DNA from 3 places in the Bacillus sp. MT94 genome. Region 1 is predicted to be linked to each of the others. Evidence: riboswitches for the same ligand, from Rfam matches in the RefSeq annotation. Region 1 holds a riboswitch; each other region holds the start of a gene.
The links. Region 1 has a riboswitch for magnesium ahead of AC1Q51_RS03900 (FtsW/RodA/SpoVE family cell cycle protein). Riboswitches for the same ligand answer to the same signal wherever they lie in the genome.
Positions count from the first base shown of each region.

Region 1 (2,275 bases):
GAGTAAAGGTTTTATCACAATACAAATAAATGATTATTAAGACAGCTCTGCCGAAATCACAGAGGTGCCTTTCTACCAAATCGTATACCACTCCCTCGTTGAGTTTTAGCACTGTATAGCATAGGTTTTTATAACCAGCTACATTAAGAAGGGCCTTAATCCGACCGTTCCTGTTGACCCATTGGCGTCTCTCGACATTTTTGGGCAGCAGCGTTTCTCTATACAGGAGCCTCACCTAACAAAGTTTATTGAATTACTTCAAAATTTAAACCAGAATTTAATATTTGTCAACTGACTTTCAATTTCATTCATAAAAAAATCTTTTATAGAAAATGAAATTATATTTTATTATAAATTTAAAATTCCCCTTAAAAAACATAGAATTCAAATAGATTTAATTCGAAGAAACGTAATAAAACATATGAAACTTATTGTTTTTAATCAAATTCCAACTTTATAACAAAAGATGAATAATTAGTCATTCTGTATATCAAAAGAACATTCACAAAAAAATCTTCTTTTATGATTAAAATCTTCTTTACTGTTTATCAAATTTATATGGTTAAACTACTTAATCAAACGATACACTACAAGTCAAAAATATGTACTTATACAGAATGATTACAGACATTTTTTCATATCATTTCTCAAAGAACTATAAAGCAATAAAACAAATAAAATTAGCAATATGGTTGCTTGACAAGCAAAAAAAATATATTTATGCTTGCTACACGAAACAAACACATAAAATTTATATTGCTTAACCTGTTAGGTGAGGCTCCTATGCAAACACAGGCTATTGCCCAAAAATGTCGAAAGACGCCAATGGGTAGAACAGGAATTGTCGGATTAAGGCTCTTCTTAAGATAGCTAAGTAATGAATTTTCATTACTTTACGTTGTATAGTGCCAAAGCTCTACTAGAGGGAAAAAAGCCTTATTTACTCATGCCATTTTGAATCCCTCTAGTTACATACTAGAGGGATTTTTGCGTAAAAAACAGGGAATAAGCGATAGAATCTTCCTAAACAAAAGTCATATTTAGTAATTGACGAGAACAAGATTCTATTCATTAGCAAATGTAATATTATGTTTTGTTTTAAATCAGGAGGATATTAAAATGAAAAAAATATTAAAACTCGATTATCTATTGCTCCTTCCTCTATTCATAACATGTACTTTAGGTATTATCATGATGTATAGTGCAAGCTCCATTGTCGCTGTCCAACATTACGGTTATAACAGTAGACATTTTGTTGATTCTCAATTAACAAAGCTACTTTTAGGAACAATAGGATTAATAATTTGTGCTTTACTCCCATATGAAATATGGAAAAAACGAATAGTCTCAATCTGTATTATGGTTGGGGGGATTTTTTTATTAATTATGGTTTTATGGAAAGGAAAAGTGGTAAATAATGCTCAATCATGGATCTTTGGAATACAGCCAGCTGAATTTCTTAAATTAGGAACAATCCTTGTAACAGCCCGTTTTTTTGCATTGCGACAAGAACAAGCTAAAAATAACTGGAGTGGTATCGGAAAACTTTTATTTTTTTTAGCTACAATTTTTTTTCTTATCTTTAAACAACCAAATTTAGGATCTGCACTTTTAATATTAGGTATAGGTTTTAGCATATTTCTTTGTTCAGGAATAAATATAAATCTACTAATCAAAAGAACTACCATCGGTTCTATTTTATGGTTACCTATTTTATATTATTTGATTCAATATAGTTTATCAGAAGTTCAAAAGACACGTATTACCACGATTTTCAATCCCTTTCTTGATGCGCAAGGAAATGGATACCAGCTTGTAAACTCTTTTATTGCCATGGGCTCTGGAGGAATCACTGGTCGTGGATTTGGAAATAGCATACAAAAAACAGGTTATCTTCCAGAACCACACACTGATTTTATAATGGCAATAGTTTCTGAAGAACTAGGATTTATTGGTGTATTTATTCTATTGGTTGGAGTTTTGACTATAGTACTTCGCTCCTTAAAAATTGCACAATTATGTGTAGATCCATTCGGCAGTTTTATAGCAATTGGTATAGGATGTATGATTGGTATGCAATCAGTTGTAAATTTAGGTGGTATTACGGGACTATTTCCTCTTACAGGTACTCCATTTCCATTTGTAAGTTTTGGTGGAAGTTCTTTAATGGTGAATTTAATAGCAATAGGAATATTGCTTAATATCTCAATTTTCAATAAAATAAAACTTTCTCCTTTTTAAAATCTATTGTACTTTAGTCATTTTTGTTACATTT
Region 1 covers NZ_JBXAEZ010000001.1:818,581-820,855, reverse strand. Annotated here, with positions in the region: M-box (ykoK) riboswitch at 85-250, opposite strand; M-box (ykoK) riboswitch at 758-934, shown strand; gene AC1Q51_RS03900 (FtsW/RodA/SpoVE family cell cycle protein) at 1,120-2,241, shown strand.

Region 2 (2,275 bases), on a different contig from region 1:
GATTTTTTTATCCACTTCAGTGTAGTTGCAAATTGATAAAATTTCTTCTACGGCACCTTTACAAACCATTGTATGTTCACCTGAAATATCTTTTACGATGACTGACATACGCCGGCGGGCGAAATCGAATGGAATTTCATCTAGCTTTTGAAAAGCTGATGGGTCAAATGTATTGTTTTCCTCTGTATGCTTAATAACAGCTTTATCTATTAAGTTTTTCAATCCAGTTTGATAGAAACTATTTAAATAGGCAAATTGCAAGACACGATTGCATTTATTTCCACTAGAATCTAAGTGACGAACAAGGACAACTTTATCTTCTGTTAAAGTTCCGGTTTTATCTGTACAAAGAATGTTCATAGCACCTAAGTTTTGAATAGAATTTAGCTGTTTTACAATTACTTTTTGTTTAGACATGTTAACGGCACCTTTAGCTAAATTAGCAGTTACAATCATTGGTAACATTTCAGGTGTAAGACCAACAGCAACGGCAATAGCGAAGAAGAAAGCTTCTTGCCAATCTCCCTTTGTGAATCCGTTAATGAGAAGGACGATAGGCGCCATAATAAGCATGAATGTAATTAAGAGCCAGCTTACTTTGTTTACACCTTTATCAAAGCTTGTTTCTACACGCTTTCCGATTACCTTATTTGCTAAAGAGCCGAAATACGTATCGGTACTTGTTGAGATGACAACAGCTTTTGCGCTACCACTTACAATATTTGTTCCCATGAAGCAAAGGTTTTCCATATCGAGTGGATTGTAATTTTTTTTCATGTTTTTCGGTAAGATATGCTTATTTTCTGTATGGTAGCAGTGTTCGTATTTTTCTATAGGAAGTGCTTCCCCTGTCAAAGAAGATTGATTAACAAATAAATCTTTAGCGGATACAACACGCACATCAGCTGGAACGATATCACCAGCTGAAAGGGAAATAATATCGCCAGGTACAAGCTCTTCAATTGGAATTTCTGTTGTGTAATTTCGATTTAAATTCGTTACATTTTTTGTTTCATGTACAAATCCATTTATTCTAAATACGCTCGCAGTTGTTCGAACCATAGCCTTTAACTTATCGGCAGCTTTTTGAGAACGAAATTCTTGGGAAAACCGAATCGTTGCACTAAGTAGTACCATTGCAGATACGACAATTGTTCCTTGTATGTCATCTGTGAAAAAGGAAAGTGCTCCAAGAGCTAATAAAACGAAAATAAATGGATTTTTAAATGCCAGCAGAAATTGAATGTACCACGGCGCCATTTTATTATGAGCTATTTCGTTCGGACCGTATAAAGAAAGTCTACGAGCCACTTCTTGTTTAGATAATCCATCTTGTGTTGTTTCTAGAAGTTTTAACGCAGAGATTACATCTTGTGTTGCAACCTCCACTAATAATTCGTTATTTGTTTTCATGCTATCTTGCTCATAAGCATGCTTTGTTTCTTGTCTTTGTAAATTAAACATCGGTAGTTCCTCCTCTGTCATGAAGGAGGAAACAATCTGTTACCTAACTAACTATTTGAAATGGTGAGGAACAGTTTCTTTCCTACCTACATGATGAAATATGAATGTAAAACGTATGGGTATCTGGGCCGAATCATCAATTGCCAACTGTTCCTCACCTCCGTACAATTTAGTAGTTTCTGAATATGCTATGTTTGTTTCATAGTAAGGTGCATATAGACGTAAAAAGACCTTTACTCAAAACGAGTAAAGGTCTGAATTCGCAGTTAAAAGAGTCCACAACAAAGACTGCTAGTAGACATAAATAAAAACAGTTTTTGTGTATGACAAAATACATGCACCTCTCCCTCGTTGAGTTTTAGCACTGTATAGCATAGGTACTGAAACCAGCTACGTTAAAAAAGGCCTTCATTCCGACCTTTCCTGTTGACCCATTGGCGTCTCTCGACATTTTTGGGCAGCAGCGTTTCTCTATACAGGAGCCTCACCTAACAGAGACCATATTCAATTACATGTTGAATGTTAGCACTGTAAAATCGTAGTGTCAATATCTTTTTTATCTGTGTTTTTAAAATATTAAATGGATTTATAATAGATATATGGGATGAAATACATGATATTAATTATAAATAATGTGGAAAATAAATATTTTTATAAAAGGGGAATTTGTAATGGTACCACAAAATTTTATTATAAATATTGAGAATCAAAAGTGGTTGTTTAATGAGCAGGAAGATTTATGTTCTCACGGGGAAATTTATTTAAATGTGGATGGAACGATTATTACACAAACAGGTATGGATGAGGAATG
Region 2 covers NZ_JBXAEZ010000002.1:447,411-449,685, reverse strand. Annotated here, with positions in the region: gene mgtA (magnesium-translocating P-type ATPase) at 1-1,464, opposite strand, end outside; M-box (ykoK) riboswitch at 1,800-1,967, opposite strand; gene AC1Q51_RS07975 (hypothetical protein) at 2,136-2,275, shown strand, end outside.
Region 2: linked by a shared signal. The riboswitch ahead of mgtA (magnesium-translocating P-type ATPase) and the one ahead of AC1Q51_RS03900 (FtsW/RodA/SpoVE family cell cycle protein) in region 1 are both predicted to bind magnesium.

Region 3 (2,275 bases), on a different contig from region 1:
TATTCGACAGCAGCTAATTCAATTTCACTTCTTGATATGATTTCGTGGGGAGTAGTTGGGATTTTGGCTCAAATTATCGTCTTTTATTTAGCTGAGTGGCTTACACCACGCTTTAATATAAACAAAAGTCTCGAAGAAGATAATCAAGCAGTCGGTCTTTTTCTTATGTTTTTATCGCTTTCAATTGGGATTGTAATCGCTGGTTGTATAACTTATTAAAAACTTTACGTTTAAACGTAAAGTTTTTAATTTTATCCCGCTATTTGCCGGGCAGCCCGATTGGTGAGGGCTAATAATCAGTGGGGGATGAACAAAACCCCCACTGATTAAAGTTTCACTTTATATACGTTAGTTTGCCATACCTTTTGAAAAAATTGTAGGCTACGGTTGACATCTATTTTAAATAAGAGTAACATTTTCAATGTAATGAAAATAAGTCTCTGTTAGGTGAGGCTCCTGTATAGAGAAATGCTACTGCCCAAAAATGTCGAGAGACGCCAATGGGTCAACAGGAATGATCGAATTAAGGTTTTTCTTAACGTAGCTGGTAATGTACCTATGCTATACAGTGCTAAAACTCGGCGAGGGAGAGGTCCGTAGATTTCTAATTATATTAGAAATCGTTTATTTGTGTATGTAATGGCCACTACTCTCTTAAGGGTAGGGGTCTTTTTTGTTACCAAGCTATGAGTAATTTCATAGTATAAACTATAAAATTAAACGAGGAGGTGAGGAGCATGTCAAATTCTGACTCGGTTCCGTTACCCATATACTTCAAATCAAAAATATATGATGTAGGCAGGAAACGATTTGTTCCTCCCTCTATATTTATCACAATGTAGCGTTTATAAAGCGCTAGACACTTTCACAGTAAAGTGGATAAATTGAGAAACAAAGCGTTTCTTCCTATGTTGTAAAGGAGGAGACGATAATATGTTATATGCAAACAAAACTGTGGGTAACACGTCATATAAACTAAATAAAAAATCAATAAAAGAACAAACAATGCTCCAAAAAAATAAAGATTTATTAATTGAAATTGCAACAAGAGATGTAAAATCTGTATTTGCATATTTTAAAACAACAAGAGACGGACTATCAATGAAAGAGGCGCAAAAACGTATTCAAGTATATGGCCGAAATGAACTAACTTCAAAAAGAGCAATTCTTGCAGAAGTAATGATGAAGCTTGGTGGCATGATTCCAGGTTTTTCAAAACAACGTGTGTGTGATGAATTACAACGTGAAACGATTACTGTATCTAGAGTAGAATGTTCTAGTAGTACAGGGCTAAATAGTGAACTGAAAATGATGGAGATACCAGTGCAAGAACTTGTACCTGGAGATATGATTTTTCTTTCGGCTGGAGATGCTGTGCCAGCTGATGTACGTATTATTTATGCAGATGATTTATTAGTGAATGAGTCTGTGTTAACGGGAAACGAAGCGAGTATAGAGAAGTTTGAAAGCTGCTATCACCTTGAACGTAAACGATTTATTCCATTAAAACGGATGAAAGATTATAATCCACTTGAGCTTGAAAATGTATGTTTTAAAGGTTCACATATCGTTAGTGGAAGTGCAAAGGCTGTCGTTGTTTCTACTGGAAAAAATACGTATTCAGGCATATTGCATACTTGTTGTAGTAGAACGTCTTAATGTGTTAATGGTGCTAAATATACAAAAACAATGTATAATAGACAAAGTTGAGCAAAAACGTAGAATGGTAATCTATTTATATAACCTTACGTGATAACGTGAGGTTATTATTTTTTTAATAGGAGAGGAATTATGAAAAAAGTATTATTAGTTGATGGTATGGCACTATTATTTCGTGCTTTTTACGCAACAAGTGTCTACGGACAATTTATGAAACGACAAGATGGAACCCCTACGAATGGGATTCATGGTTATATGAAACACTTGTTAACAGCTACGCAAGCGATTGAACCAACACATATCGTTACATGCTGGGATATGGGAAGTACGACATTTAGAACAGAATCGTTCTCGAATTATAAAGCAAATCGTGCAGCGCCACCAGAAGAATTAATTCCTCAATTTGATTTAGTGCAAGAAATGACTGCGAAATTATCCATTCCAGTTATCGGTATGAAAGGCTACGAAGCGGACGATTGTATCGGTACGCTTGCAAAACAATACTGCAATGAAGCTGAAGTTTATATTTTAACTGGTGATACAGATTTACTTCAACTTGTTGATAAGAACGTTACAGTTATGCTTCTGCGTAAAGGAATTGGAAATTACGAATATT
Region 3 covers NZ_JBXAEZ010000006.1:107,969-110,243, forward strand. Annotated here, with positions in the region: gene AC1Q51_RS21580 (DUF350 domain-containing protein) at 1-219, shown strand, start outside; M-box (ykoK) riboswitch at 433-598, shown strand; gene AC1Q51_RS21585 (P-type ATPase actuator domain-containing protein) at 934-1,659, shown strand; gene AC1Q51_RS21590 (5'-3' exonuclease) at 1,792-2,275, shown strand, end outside.
Region 3: linked by a shared signal. The riboswitch ahead of AC1Q51_RS21585 (P-type ATPase actuator domain-containing protein) and the one ahead of AC1Q51_RS03900 (FtsW/RodA/SpoVE family cell cycle protein) in region 1 are both predicted to bind magnesium.